Regions from separate parts of the Lentzea sp. HUAS12 genome, predicted to be linked through region 1. Evidence: riboswitches for the same ligand, from Rfam matches in the RefSeq annotation. Region 1 holds a riboswitch; the other holds the start of a gene.
What was found. A riboswitch is a leader RNA that binds a small molecule or an ion and turns the genes downstream of it on or off. The one in region 1 is predicted to bind cobalamin.

Region 2: it holds a riboswitch for cobalamin, as region 1 does, so the genes downstream of both, ND450_RS17170 (CbtB-domain containing protein) here and cobN (cobaltochelatase subunit CobN) in region 1, are expected to answer to the same signal.

What each region holds. Positions count from the first base shown of each region.
Region 1 covers NZ_CP099738.1:9,360,526-9,367,987, reverse strand. The annotation lists gene ND450_RS44170 (AAA family ATPase) at 1-1,276, shown strand, start outside; gene ND450_RS44165 (EF-hand domain-containing protein) at 1,495-2,010, shown strand; gene cobN (cobaltochelatase subunit CobN) at 2,063-5,629, opposite strand; cobalamin riboswitch at 5,664-5,797, opposite strand; gene ND450_RS44155 (hypothetical protein) at 5,806-6,801, shown strand; gene ND450_RS44150 (precorrin-8X methylmutase) at 6,798-7,418, shown strand; gene ND450_RS44145 (precorrin-2 C(20)-methyltransferase) at 7,418-7,462, shown strand, end outside.
Region 2 covers NZ_CP099738.1:3,921,714-3,929,175, reverse strand. The annotation lists gene ND450_RS17185 (PAC2 family protein) at 1-237, opposite strand, end outside; gene ND450_RS17180 (HAD family phosphatase) at 451-1,107, shown strand; gene ND450_RS17175 (CbtA family protein) at 1,104-1,853, opposite strand; gene ND450_RS17170 (CbtB-domain containing protein) at 1,876-2,064, opposite strand; cobalamin riboswitch at 2,118-2,250, opposite strand; gene ND450_RS17165 ((2Fe-2S)-binding protein) at 2,321-2,971, opposite strand; gene ND450_RS17160 (phosphoribosyl-ATP diphosphatase) at 3,080-3,343, shown strand; gene hisG (ATP phosphoribosyltransferase) at 3,360-4,220, shown strand; gene ND450_RS17150 (antibiotic biosynthesis monooxygenase) at 4,217-4,528, shown strand; gene ND450_RS17145 (phosphoribosyltransferase) at 4,462-5,103, opposite strand; gene ND450_RS17140 (thioesterase family protein) at 5,166-5,939, opposite strand; gene ND450_RS17135 (PD-(D/E)XK nuclease family protein) at 5,936-6,811, opposite strand; gene ND450_RS17125 (site-2 protease family protein) at 7,192-7,462, shown strand, end outside.

The DNA of each region.
Region 1 (7,462 bases):
CGCCCTGCACGCCGATGGCACCCCGGCCGAGATCCGGTCGGTGCTGGGCGATTCCCCGCAGGCGCAGGCACATCTCGCCGTGCACGGGCTCGCGTGGCACGAGGCCGTGCCGTCGTCGGTCTCGCTCGACACGCCCGCCGGGGTGCTGCACCACGTGATGGTGGGCGACATCAGCTGCACGGAGGCCGTGGCGCGGGTGTCCACGTCGGACGTCCTGTCGTCGCTGACGTCCGCGATGGTCCTGAACCTGGCCGACAACCTGGACGAGGCGCTCGCCGTGCTCGACGAGGTGGACCGCGCGCAGGCCCCGGCGTTGCGGGCGCTGACGAACGTGATGCGCGCGAACGTCCAGCGCCGCAAGGGAGATCTCACCTCCGCGCACGCCGACCTGGCCGTGGCCGCCGACCACCTGAGGCAGGACCGCCGCTGGCACGCGGTCTCGACGTGGCACGCGACGCTGCTCGGCGACATCCTGCTGGAGGAGGGACGCCTGGACGAGGCCGCCGAGGTGATCGCCGAGGCCTCGACGGACGAGGCGCGGCGCACCTGGTCGTTCGGCGGCGTGCTGACCGTGCGCGGACGGCTGCTGACCGCGCGGGGCGACGACCACGAGGCCCTGGAAGCGTTCCTGGCCGCCGGCCGGCACTGCGCCGCGTGGCCGTACCGCAACCCGGCACCGCTCGCGTGGCGTTCGGGCGCGGCCGTGGCGTACGCGGCACTGGGCGACGGCGAACGGGCCCGCGCGATCGCCAGGGAGGAGGTCGAACTGGCCCGCGTCTGGGGCGCGCCGAGGGCGTTGGGCATGGCGCTGCGCGCGGAGGGCCGCGTGACGGCGGGCGCGGCCGGGCGAACGGTGCTGGAGGAGGCCGTGCGCGTGCTGCGCGGCTCCCCCGCCCGCCTGGAACTGGCGCGCGCGTTGGTCGACCTCGGCGTGGTGGCACGCCGCCAGGACGACAAGGCCTTCGCCCGCACGTGCCTGCGCGACGCGGTGGACCTCGCGCAGAAGTGCGGGTCGTCGGCGATGGCCGCGCGTGCCTACTCCGAACTGGTGGCGACGAGCGCCGGACCTCGGCGGATGCGGCAGACGGGCCCGACCGCGCTCACCCCGGTGGAGCACCAGGTGGCGGAACTGGCGGCACGCGGCCGTTCGGATGACGAGATCGCGTCGACGCTGCTCATGCCCGCCTCCGACGTGGAGGGCGTGCTGTCCAGCATCTACCGGAAGCTCGGCGTAGGCGGCCGTTTGCACCTGGCGGATGCTCTGTTCGTGGACTAGTGCCGTTGGTATGACCCCTGGCAGGCAATTTCACGCTCAGCAGGACGCCTCGCGGCACCGCCCCCACGCCCCCGTACAACCAGTACGAGGACGTGGGGGCGGCACCACGATGCGTCCGTCTGAACGCGAAATGGCTAGCGAGGTTTCATACCAACGGCACTAGTTGGGACCCGTTCGGCCGATTATCCGATTAGGTCGTCCGGCCTATCGTCCTGCCCATGGCGAGCGAATTTCAGCGCAGCAAGGTGGACCTGGTGTTCGGCGCGATGGACGTCACCGGCGACGGATATCTGACGGAGGAGGACTTCCGCCTGCTCGCCGAGCGGTGGGCGTCGCTGCGCGGCAGCGACGAGGAGCTGCTGTCCACCGTGATGCTGGGCTGGTGGAACACCCTGCGGCTGGCCGCGGGCGGAGCCGAGAGGGTGACGCTGGACGACGTGCTGAACGTCGTGGACGTGTTGCCCGGCAACATCGAGCCGGTGCTCGGGACGGCCGACGCGATGTTCGGCGCCGTGGACTCCGACGGGGACGACTACGTCTCCGAGGACGAGTACCGGGTGATGATCGAGGCCTGGCTCGGCCGCGAGGGCCGCACCGACTTCACCGTCCTCGACCTCGACGGCGACGGCAGGTTGTCGCGCAACGAGTTCACGACGCTGTGGGCCGAGTTCTGGGCCGGTGACGACCCGGACGCCGCCGGTTCCTACGTGTTCGGACCGGTCCGGACCGCCTGAGCTCCGGGAGGGTCGAGGCACGACGCCCGCCTCGACCCGTCGCCGGACTCGGTCAGGCGCCGTCCTCCAGCTCGCCCTCGGTCTCCAGGTAGGCCGACCGCAGCGCGTCCAGAGTGGACTCCTCCGGGTGCTCCCACATCTTGCGCTCGGCCGCTTCGAGCAGCCGCTCCGCGATGCCGTGCAGCGCCCACGGGTTCGACGTCTGCAGGAACTTCCGCGTCTCCGGGTCGAGCACGTAGCTCTCGGTCAGCTTCTCGTACATCCAGTCCGCGACGACACCGGTCGTGGCGTCGTAGCCGAACAGGTACTCGACCGTCGCCTGCAGCTCGAACGCGCCCTTGTAGCCGTGGTTGCGCATCGCGCCGATCCAGCGCGGGTTCACCACGCGGGCGCGGAAGATCCGCGACGTCTCCTCGGTCAGGGTGCGGGTGCGCACGGCCTCCGGGCGCGTGCTGTCCCCGACGTACGCGGCGGGCGCCTTGCCCGTCAACGCCTTCACCATCGTGACCATGCCGCCGTGGTACTGGAAGTAGTCGTCGGAGTCGGCGATGTCGTGCTCGCGGGTGTCGATGTTCTTGGCCGCCACCGCGATCCGCCGGTACGCCGACTCCATGTCCGCGCGTGCCTCGACACCGTCGACACCGCGGCCGTAGGCGTAGCCGCCCCACACCGCGTACACCTCGGCGATGTCGGAGGAGTCGCGCCAGTTGCGGCTGTCGATCAGCGGCAGCACGCCCGCGCCGTACGCGCCCGGCTTGGACCCGAAGACGCGCAACGTCGCCCGGCGCTGGTCGCCGTGTTCTTCCAGATCCCGCAGCATGTGTGCGCGCACGAAGTTCTGCTCCGCGGGCTCGTCGAGCGCGGCCACCAGCTGCACGGCGTCGTCCAACATGGACACGACGTGCGGGAAGGCGTCGCGGAAGAAGCCGGAGATGCGGACCGTGACGTCGATGCGCGGGCGCTGCAGCTCCTCCGGGGACACGACTTCCAGCCCGGTGACGCGGCGGGACTGGTCGTCCCACACGGGCCGGACGCCGAGCAGTGCGAAGACCTCGGCGATGTCGTCGCCGGCGGTGCGCATCGCGGACGTGCCCCAGACCGACAGGCCGACCGAGGGCGGCCATTCGCCGTCGTTCTCGGACCGGTAGCGCTCCAGCAGCGAGTCGGCCATCGCCTGGCCGGTCTCCCACGCGAGCCGCGACGGGATGGCCTTCGGGTCGACCGAGTAGAAGTTGCGGCCGGTCGGCAGCACGTTCACCAGGCCGCGCAACGGAGAACCCGACGGGCCGGCCGGGATGTAGCCGCCGTCCAGCGCGTGCAGGACGTTCGTCATCTCGTCCGTGGTGCGCGCGAGCCTCGGGACGACCTCGACGGCCGCGAACTCCAGGATCTTCTGCACGTCCGCCGAGGGGTGCAGACCCGCTGCGGCGGAACGGTCCCAGCCCGCGTCCTCCATCGCCTGGACGAGCGCGCGGGCCTCTTCCTCGATCGCGTCCACGTCTTCCCGTGCGGTGCTCGTGAGCCCGAGTGCCTCACGCAGACCTGGCAGCGCGGCGACCTGACCGCCCCACATCTGCCGCGCCTGCAACATCGCGAGCACGAGGTTCACGCGAACGGAACCGGTGGGCGCCTCGCCGAGGACGTGCAGGCCGTCGCGGATCTGGACGTCCTTGACCTCGCACAGCCAGCCGTCGACGTGCAGGATGAACTCGTCGAACTCCGCGTCGTGCGGCCGGTCGTCGAGCCCCAGGTCGTGGTCGAGCTTCGCGGCCTTGATCAGCGTCCAGATCTGCGCGCGGATCGCCGGCACCTTCGCCGGGTCCATCGCGGAGATGTTCCCGTACTCGTCGAGCAGCTGCTCCAGGCGCGCGATGTCGCCGTAGCTGTCGGCGCGGGCCATCGGCGGCACGAGGTGGTCGACCAGCGTGGCGTGCGCACGGCGCTTGGCCTGCGTGCCCTCACCGGGGTCGTTGACGAGGAACGGGTAGATCAGCGGCAGGTCGCCGAGCGCCGCGTCCGTGCCACAGGACGCCGACATGCCGACGGTCTTGCCCGGCAACCACTCCAGGTTGCCGTGCTTGCCGACGTGCACCACCGCGTCCGCGCCGAAGTTCGACTCGATCCACCGGTAGGCGGCGAGGTAGTGGTGCGACGGCGGCAGGTCCGGGTCGTGGTAGATCGCGATCGGGTTCTCGCCGAACCCGCGCGGCGGCTGGACGATCACCGCGACGTTGCCGGACCGCAGCGCGGCCAGCACGATCTCGCCGTCCTCGGACTTGGAGAAGTCGACGAACAACGAGCCGGGCGCCTCGCCCCAGTGCTCGCGCATCGACTCGCGGAAGTCCTCCGGCAGCGTCTCGTGGAACTCGCGGTAGTCGGCCGCGGCGATGCGGATCGGGTTGCTCTCGAACTGCTCCTGCGTGAGCCAGTCGGCGTCCTGGCCACCGGCGGCGATCAGCGCGTGGATCAGCTTGTCGCCGTCGAGCTCGTCGACGCCCGGCAGCTCGTCGCCGATGTCGTACCCGTGCTCCTTCATGGCCTTGAGCAGCCGCACGGTCGACGCGGGCGTGTCGAGCCCGACCGCGTTGCCGATGCGCGAGTGCTTCGTCGGGTACGCCGACAGCATCACGACGACCTTGCGCTCGGCGACCGGGATGTGGCGCAACCGGCCGTGCCGCACGGCGATGCCCGCGACGCGCAGCGCCCGTTCGGGGTCGGCGACGTAGACGGTGAGACCGTCTTCGTCGATCTCCTTGAACGAGAACGGGACCGTGATGATCCGGCCGTCGAACTCCGGGATCGCGACCTGGGTCGCGGTGTCCAAAGGAGACAGTCCGTCGTCGTTGGAATCCCACGTGTCGCGGCTCGACGTGAGGCACAACCCCTGCAGGATCGGTACGTCGAGCGCGGCCAGCGCCCCGACGTCCCACGCGTCGTCGTCACCACCGGCGGACGCCTTGGCGGGGTTCGTGCCCCCGGCGGCGAGCACCGTGACGACCAGCGCGTCGGCCTGCCGGAGGGTGTCGAGCAGCTCGGGTTCGGCGGTGCGCAGCGAGGAGCAGTAGACCGGCAGCGGCTTGCCGCCCTTGGCCTCGATCGCGTCGCACAGGGCGTGGATGAACGCGGTGTTCCCGGCGACGTGGTGCGCGCGGTAGTAGAGCACGGCGACCGTGGGACCGGTCTCCGGCGTGCTCTCCCGCTCCAGCACCCCCCACGTGGGCGTGGCGGCCGGTGCCGCGAAGCCGTGGCCGGTCAGCAGCACGGTGTCGGAGAGGAACTTGTGCAGCTCGGTGAGGTTCGCCGGGCCGCCGTGCGCGAGGTAGAGGTGCGCCTCGGCGCACACGCCACCGGCGACCGTCGACAGCTCCATGAGCGCCGCGTCGGGCTGCATCTCGCCCCCGAGCACGACCACCGGCAGCCCGCTCGCGAGGAGCCAGTCGAGCCCTTCCTCCCACATCCGGCGGCCGCCGAGGATGCGCACGAGGACCAGGTCGACGCCGTCCACCAGCGCGGGGAGGTCGTCGACGGTGGTGCGCGACGGGTTGCCGAGCCGGTACTCGGCACCGCTCGCACGCGCCGACAGCAGGTCGGTGTCGGAGGTCGACAGCAGCAGGATCACGCAGGCTCCATCCCTCGTGGGGTCCTCGCCCCAGGTTGCGGGTGACTGGCGAAGCAGAGTTCCTGACTCCCAGCGGTGTGCTGGTCACAGTGGCGGGACCGCGCCGGATTCACACCGGCTTCCTCCTGCGCTTCGTCGTTCGGGCTCACCCTAACCGGCGGGTTACAGTCCGACCTATGCGTAGTCACCCGGATGCCTGCCCCGGCGCCGTCGAGCTGCACGCCGCGGCCGACGGCGGGCTGGCGCGCATCCGGGTGCCCGGCGGCACGCTTTCCGCTGCTCAGTGGGACGTCGTGCGGGTGGCCGCACTGGAGCTCGGAAACGGTTCAGTGGAACTGACCTCGCGGGCGAACCTCCAGATCAGGGGCCTGCGGGACGGCGTGGAGCTGGGTGCGCGACTGGCCGCGGCGGGCCTGCTGCCGTCGGCCACGCACGAGCGGATGCGCAACATCATCGCGGCGCCGCTGGAGGACAACCAGGGGCTGGTCGACGAGATCGACGCGGCGTTGTGCGCGGACCCGGAACTGGCGGACCTGCCAGGCCGTTTCCTGCTCACGGCAGGGGAGTCGGTGAGCGGGCTGGGCGGCGACTTCGGCCTGGTCAGCGCCCCGGAGGGCACGTTCGCCCTGCTGCTCGCCGGTCGTGACACCGGTGTGCGCGTCACCGACCCCGCCGACGCCGTCCTCACCGCCGCCCGCCTGTTCCAGCGGCTGCGCGGCCCGGCCTGGCGCCTGTCCGAAGTGGACGACGGTGTGCGAAAGATCACCGCTCACTTCGGCACGACGGACGCCCCGCGCATCACCCCTGCTGTGACTCCTGTCGCACCTTCACCGTTGACCCCGGGCGTTCCACTAGGCCGCCTCGACGCGCACCAGCTTCCGGGCGTCGCCCTCCGCCTGACGCCGTGGCGCGGCCTGGTCGTGCCCGCCGGCACCGACACCTCCGGCCTGATCACGGACCCCGGCTCCCCCTGGCACGGTGTGAGCGCCTGCACCGGCCGCCCCGGCTGCGCGAAGTCGCTCTCCGACGTGCGGGCCGACGCCCGCGCGTGGCTCGGAACCCCGCACGACCGGCCCGTTCACTGGTCGGGCTGTGCCCGCCGCTGCGGTCGTCCCGCCGGTGATGTGATCGAGTTCGTCGCGACCGGCGACGGCTACGAGGAGATCAGGTGACGCAGTACATCAAGGACGGGGCGGAGATCTACCGCCAGTCCTTCGCCACCATTCGCGCGGAGTCGGACCTCACCAGGTTCCCGGCAGACGTCGCGAAGGTCGTCGTCCGCATGATCCACGCGTGCGGTATGACCGACCTGCCCGACGACGTCGCGTTCTCCGCGAACGTCGTGCGTGACGCCAGGGAGGCGTTGCACGACGGCGCGCCGATCCTGTGCGACGCCAACATGGTCGCGTCCGGCGTGACCCGCCGCCGGCTGCCGAAGGACAACGAAGTCCTTTGCTACCTCCAGGATCCGCGCACACCCTTACGAGCGCAGGAGATCGGCAACACGCGCAGCGCCGCCGCCCTCGAACTGCTCGCGGACCGCTTTGACGGCGCGGTGATCGCGATCGGCAACGCCCCCACCGCGCTGTTCCACCTCCTCGACCTGATCGCCGCGGGAGCCCCGAAGCCGGCGGCGGTTCTGGGCATCCCGGTCGGGTTCATCGGGGCGGCGGAGTCCAAGGAAGCTTTGGCCGCAACGGATCTGGAGCACCTCGTGGTGCGCGGCCGGCGCGGCGGCAGTGCCATGACGGCGGCGGCCATCAACGCGATCGCGAGCGAGGAAGAGTGATGACGGGCAAGCTCTACGGCGTCGGCGTGGGTCCCGGCGACCCG
Region 2 (7,462 bases), 4.2 Mb from region 1:
GCGCGTGACGCCGTCGACCATGCGGACGGTCGGGCGCGTCACCTGGAAGTCGTAGTAGTCGTCCGGGTCGATCTCGGCGAGCGGGGTGGCGTCCCAGGTGAGTTGGAGGTGCTCGATCGCGGTGCTCGCGGCGTCGCCCGCGTCGTTCCAGCCTTCGAAGGCGCAGACCATGATCGGACTCGTGAGCGGAACGCGCGGGTTCGAGGGGGTCGGGGATTCCTGGGACGGATCGTTCACGGCGCCAGACTACGGCCTCCCCCGGTCAACTCATCGTAGGCTTGGCCCATGCGTGATCACGAAGCGCCGACCTCGCGGAAAGCGCTGGTGAGCGGCGTTGTCGCAGCCGTCCGGCGCGACCACGTATCGTGAGTGGGGCCCTCGGGCGGCACCGTCGCCGCCGGAACACCACCGACGCCTTCGTGGCGCACCACCCGGAGGCGGAGTACTTCGATGTCTGACTTGCAGGCCGTGCTGTGGGACATGGACGGCACGCTGCTCGACTCCGAGAAGCTGTGGGACATCCCGCTCTACGAGTACGCGGAGAAGCTCGGCGGCGTGCTGACCGTCGAGACCCGCGAGCGCATGGTCGGCAGCAACGTGCCCACCACGATGCGCCTGCTGTTCGGTGACGTCGGCATCGAGCCCACCGAGGCCGACATGGCCGACGGAGCCGCGTGGATCCTGCGCCGCACCGAGGAGGTCTTCCGCGCCGGCCTGCCGTGGCGTCCGGGTGCCCAGGAGGCGTTGCGCGCGGTGCGTTCCTCCGGCGTGCCGATGGCGTTGGTGACGTCCACCGAGCGCGGGCTGACCGAGGTCGCGCTGGACACGATCGGCCGGGACCTGTTCGACGTCACCGTGTGCGGCGACGAGGTGGACGGGCTGAACAAGCCGCTGCCCGAGCCTTACCTGAAGGCGGCGCGGCTGCTGGGCGTGGACGCCTCGCGGTGTGTCGCGGTCGAGGACTCGCCGACCGGTGTCGCGGCCGCGGTGGCCGCCGGGTGCACCGTGCTCGTCGTGCCCTGCGACGTCGAGGTGCCGGTGGGGGAGCGGCGGATCTTCCGCGACTCCCTCACCGGCGTCGACCTCGACGTGCTGCGCGCGCTCTAAAGCGCGGCGGCGGGCGTCTTCGCCTTGCGCGTGGCCGGGTCCACCAGCAGGCCGAACACCACGCCGATGCCGACGTAGAGCGTGGCCAGCTGGGCGAGCGAGCTGAGGCGGAACTGCCACAGCACGGTCACCGGCATGTCCGCCGGGATCGTGTCCGGCGGTGCGGGGAACGCCAGCAGCACCACCGCCGTGGCCGCGGCCACGGCGAGCAGCACGGCCGTGGCGCGCACCGGCTGCGACTGCGCGCGCAGCTGTTCGGCGAGCAGGCTCGCACCCCACACGATCACCAGGCCCGCGACCACCACGCCCAGGTACAGCGCGGTGCGGTGGTTCACCGTCTCCGGGTCGCCCACCGCGGGCGGGTTGGCCGGGTACTTCAGCCACGGCAGCAGCGCCACGGCACCGAACACCGCGGCACCGAACGTGGCGCTGCGGGTGAACGGCGTGCTGCCGGAGAACCAGCGCTTCGACAGCGCGTAGGCCGTGGCGAACACCAGGCCGACCGCGATGCCGACGATCACCACGCCGAGCATGCCGCCGACGACCTGGGCGCCGCGGCTGACCAGCTCGTCCTCGCCGCCGTGGGTGTGGCCGGCCTCTTCACCGGCGGGTGCGCGAGCTTCCTCGACCGCGAGCGCCGCTCGGATCGGGATCTCGGTCACCAGGAGCTGCACCAGCGCGGACGCGACACCGGCGATGCCGCCGGCCGCGATCCCGCACAGTGCGATGGACTTGTACGTCGTCATCTGCTTGATCAGCGGTGCCGGATCAGTGGCAGGGGACGCCGAGGGCGTGGCGGCCGTCGTGGAAGAACTCGTGCAGCAACTCGGATCCCGCGCCGAGCGCGAGGCCGTTCTCCTGCAGGACCAGGTAGGTGACGATCAGGCCGAGCAGTGAGACGGCGAAGGCCCATTTGGGCACGCGGACGGCGGACAGGCTTGCTGCGGGGCTCGTCATGACGGGCTCCTCCATACCTCGTGGAAGGTCAACTCTCCTTGCGGCGCCGCAGCCGGTCTCCTGACTCCCGGATCAACGCTGCCCCCGCGTCTTCCCAGTCCCGGCGGGGACCAGTGACGTGCTCGGCGGGGATCGCTTCCCGGTCACAGTGGCGAGGACCGCGCCGGATTTCCACCGGCTTCCCGTCACTGCGGCGCGTGCACCGTAAGTTGATCGGCCCGTTAAGCACAACCGGCCATAAGAGTTGTTGCGTTCCTCACTTCACGAGTGGGCAGTCGCCGCACTTCCCACCTGCGGCGACGCGGTAGTACAGGCAACAGCTCCTGCGCCGGAAACCGAGCTCGCCGGGAAAGCTCAGAAATTCCCCCGCCTGTTCGAACGGCGGCGCGCTCATGAGCAGTTCGCCCCGTTCTTCCGCTTCTTCCGCCGTGAGCATGCGTGCGCGCACAACCATTTTCAGTGCCCCCGCGATGTTGGACATCGCGTTGCCCCACAACAATCCGGTCGCCACCGGGGCGACCGCCTGGACGGCTTCCACCACGGGCGCGAGCGCCTCGGCGGCCGGCGGGCCCAGCCGCGGCTCGTCGATCCGGACGCTCAGGCCGTTCGCGGGATCGTGTCGCCACCACAGGTTCTCGGGGCGGACGTCGACGGGCAGGTTCGCGGCCGTCAGCGGGCTGAGCAGCCGTGCCGTGTAGCTCAGGAAGAACAGGCTCGCCGCGACACGGGGTTCGTCGGTTCTGTACCGGATCGCGATGGCGTCGATCGTGGTCTTGAGCGCCGGGCCCTCCAGCAGTGCCGTTCCCGGCAGCCAGGACTCGTTCGGACGGCCCACGTCGAGCGCGAAGAACGGGTTGATTCCGCGCACCCGGCGCAGCGCGTGCAGGACCTCCGCGAATTCGGACACGGGAATTCACGCTACCGGGTGTCCATGCAGGACAGATCACGTCCACCGCCTGGGACAGATGAGACCGCGGTGTGGACGGGGGTCGCCGGGATGGGAGGATGTGGAGCCGTGAAGACCTTCGATTCCCTGTTCGCTGAACTGACCGAACGAGCCGCCACCAAGCCGGAAGGTTCCGGCACCGTCGCCGCGCTCGAGGCCGGGGTCCATGCGCAGGGCAAGAAGGTCCTGGAGGAGGCGGGCGAGGTCTGGATCGCCGCCGAGTACGAGTCCGACGAGAAGCTCTCCGAAGAGATCTCGCAGCTGCTCTACCGCCTCCAGGTGCTCATGCTGGGCCGTGGGCTCACCCTCGAAGACGTGTACAAGTACCTCTGACGGAAAAGACCTCCACATGCTGCGCGTAGCAGTCCCGAACAAGGGCGCGCTCGCCGAACGCGCCTCCGCCATGCTCACCGAGGCCGGTTACCGGCAGCGGCACGAGCCCCGCGACCTCACCGTGCTCGACAACAACAACGAGGTCGAGTTCTTCTTCCTGCGCCCCAAGGACATCGCGATCTACGTGGCGTCCGGTGACCTGGACCTCGGCATCACCGGCCGCGACCTGGCCGCCGACTCGGGCGCCGACGACAACGGCTCCTCCGTCGAGGAGCTGCTGGCACTGGGCTTCGGCTCGTCGACCTTCCGCTACGCGGGCCCCCGCGGCACCGACTGGAAGGTCGAGGACCTGGAGGGCAAGCGCCTCGCCACGGCGTACCCCAAGCTCGTCGGCCGCGACCTCAAGGCCCGCGGCATCACCGCGAAGGTGATCCGCCTCGACGGCGCCGTCGAGATCTCGATCCAGCTGGGCGTGGCCGACCTGATCGCCGACGTGGTGGGCTCCGGCCGCACCCTGCGCCAGCACGACCTGGTGCCGTTCGGCGAGCCGATCTGCGAGTCGGAGGCGGTCCTCATCCACCGCAACGGCTCGGAGCTCACGGCGGCCAAGAAGCAGCTCACCGCCCGTCTGCAGGGTGTCGTGTTCGCGCAGCAGTACCTGATGCTCGACTACGACTGCCCGCGCTCGATCCTCGACGAGGCCATCGCCCTCACCCCGGGCCTGGAGTCGCCGACGGTCGCGCCGCTCGCCAACGCCGACTGGGCGGCCGTGCGGGCGATGGTGTCGCGCAAGGAGGCGAACAAGGTGATGGACGAGCTGGCCGCCATCGGCGCCAAGGCCGTGCTGGCCTCGGACATCCGGTTCTGCCGCCTGTGATCACGGAGCACGCCCTGCTCGACGTCCTGCCGGGCTCCGAGCAGGACTTCGAGTGGGCGTTCGGCGAGGCGCGGGAGCTGATCTCCGCCTCGCCGGGCTTCCGCGGCCTGGAACTGCTGCGGTGCCTGGAAACGCCCTCGCGCTACCTGCTGCTCGTGCGCTGGGACTCGGTCGAGGCGCACGAGGTCGGATTCCGGCAGGGGCCGTCCTACGAGCGGTGGTCGTCGTTGCTGCACCGCTTCTACTCGCCGTTCCCGGTGGTCTCCCACTTCGAGAGCGCGCTGAGCACCTCGTCGTCCGTGGTCTGATCGAAGCTCTCGTACCAGCGGCTCACGGACTGGAAGTGCTTCGGCGTCAGGACGGCGATCACCGGGGTGCTGAACGTCCTGAGCGACTCCCGGGCGGCCACGGGCACGGCCAGCGTGACGCTCTTCGGTGCGCGCTGGGCGATCCAGAGCAGTGCCGCTCGGGCGGTGACGCCGGTCGCCAGGCCGTCGTCCACGAGGATGACGTCGCGGTTCTCGACGGTGAGCGGCTTGGCGCCGCGGTAGAGGAGCGTGCGCCGCTGTGCCTCTTTGCGCTCTTCGTCGCAGGTGCGGCCCAGTTGTTCCTCGGTGAGGTTCAGCGCTCGGAGTGCCCTCGGGTCGTAGATCGGCTCGCTGTCGGCCGTCACCGCTCCCACGCCGTACTCGGGGTGCCCTGGCGCGCCGATCTTGCGCGCGACGACGACGTCGAGTTCGGCTTCGAGGCGGCTCGCCACCTCCCGCGCGACCGGGACACCGCCTCGGGGCAGGCCCAGGACCAGCGGGTCGTGCCAGGGGAGACCGGCGAGTCGCGCTGCCAGGGCGCGGCCCGCTTCCTGCCGGTTCGCGAACCTCTTCACAGTCCCGTTGACGCTACGCGCCTGCCGTCGGGGGAGGCGAGCGGCAGGACGAGTGGTGCTCGTCAGCGCTCGCGCACGAACAACGCCTGCGCCGTCGTGCCCACCGGCCCCTCCGCGTCGTGCACGACGCTGGTCGCGACCCCGACCCCGTCCGGCCCGATGGTCGTCCGCGCGTCCATGCCCACCCACTCGCCGACGGGCCGGCGGTGCAGGTGGACCGTCAGGTCCGTGTTGATGGCGTACCACTTGCGGATGTCCACACGGGACGAGACGCCGCTGGCCGAGTCGACGACGGAGAAGAGGCGTTCCTCCGGCGTGGGCTCGGAACCCTCGACGACGGCCACCTTCGGGCGGGCCCAGACCTGGGCGTCGCCCGGCGTGAAGATGCCGCCCGACAGGGAGAGCCACTCGACGGCGGCCAGGTAGCCGCCGCCCCAGTGGTCCGGTATCTCCATGGGGACAGCCGTGTCCGGCGGTGCCATCGCCGGGACCTCGCCGCCTGCCACCGCCGTGGTGTCCGCACCGACGATGCGCCACGCACGGGCCGTCAGGACCGCACGGCCCTCGTGGGCGAGCGTTGCCGCCAGCAACTCGACGGAACGGCCGGACCGTTCGACCGACGTGGACACCGTCAGGTCGGCCACCGGGACCGGGCCGAGGACCTCGAACGTGACGCGGGCCAGTGCCGACGACGGGTTGCCCAGACCCAGCAGGGCACGCACCAGCAGCGCGGAGGGCGGGCCCAGGTGCTGGCTGTCCGGGCCCCACGGGCCGACGGTGTGCTCGGTGGAGCGGAACGCGTCGCCGCCCAGAGGCAGGTAGAAGGCCGGCATCAGTCGCGGTCCTGGAGGGTCTCGGTGTCGTCGGGCTCGGGCCAGCCGGGGTAGGGCGGCGGCGTGCCGTCGAACGCGGGGCAGAAGGCCTTGTGGTCGCAGTAGTCGCACAGGCGGCTGGGGTTCGGGCGGAAGTCGCCGGTCGGGGCCGCGCGCATGATGGCCTGCCAGATCGCGTCGAGCGTGCGCTCGAAGCGGGCCAGCTCGCCCTCGTCCGGCGTGTAGGCGAGGGCCTGGCGGTCGGCCAGGTACATCAGGCGCAGCTGGCGGGGGACGACGCCGCGCAGCTTCCACAGCACCAGCGCGTAGAACTTCATCTGGAACAACGCCTTCGCCTCGCCGATCTCGCGGGGGGCGGCGCCGGTCTTGTAGTCGACCACGCGGATCTCACCCGTCGGGGCGACGTCCACGCGGTCGATGTAACCGCGCAGCAGCACGCCGGAGGGCAGCTCGGACTCGACGAGCAGCTCGCGCGACTCCGGCTCCAGGCGCCGCGGGTCCTCCAGGCCGAAGTAGCCGTCGAGCAGCTTCGTGGCGGACCTCAGCCACTCCGCCTCCTCCTCGCTGCCCTCGGCCTCGAAGAGCGTGGCGAACTCCGGGCGTTCGGCCTTCACTCGCTCCCAGGCCGGCGTGATCATCGAACGGGCGCGGTCGGGCACGCGCTCGGCGGCGGGCAGCGCGAACAGGTCTTCGAGCACCGCATGCACCACCGTGCCGCGGACCTGCGCCTTCGTCGGCCTTTCCGGCAGCCGGTCGACCGCGCGGAACCGGTAGAGCAGCGGGCACTGCTTGAAGTCCCCTGCCCGGGAAGGCGACAGCGCGGGCCTGCGCAACGTGGTGCTCATGGTTCGCACCCTAGGACAGGGGTCTGACATTCCTGCGCGGGGCGGCGGGTGGCGGCGGGGGGAGGGGGAGTGGGGACGGGGGAGTGCGAGAAGTGGCGCGGAGGAGGGCAGGCGCCGAGGGGCGCGTTGGTGCGCGGAGTGGCGCGGAGGAGGGCAGGTGTGCGGAGAGGCGCGGGGCAGGTGAGGGCCGCTGGGGCGAGGTGGGGGTGGGAGGCAGGGGCGCGCGCCGGGCGGCAGGTGCGTGGTGCGGGTGGAGGGGCGTGTGCCGGGAGCACCGGTGTGGCCGGGCAGGCGCGTGCGGTTGGGACGGGCGCCCCGTCACCGCCCCGGCGAAGCTCGGCGAAGCCGGGCAGGCCCGCTCCACCGGCCACCGAACCGCGAGATCACACCCACCGCTCTACAGTGCTCCCGTGGCCGCGCGGACCAGTGATCGAGTGGGCGGCCTGCTGCTGTTCCGGGTGGCGGGCATCCCGGTGTTGCTCGCGCCGTCGTGGTGGATCGGCTCGGCGATCGTGGTGGCCTTCTACGCGCCGTTCGTCGACGACCTCGCTCCCGGTACGCCGCCCGGTGTCGGGTTGCTGATGGCGGTGCTGCTCGCCGTCTTCCTCGGTGTGTCCGTGCTCGCGCACGAGTTGGGGCACTGCGTCGCGGCGCTGCGGCTGGGGTTGCCGGTCAGGCGAC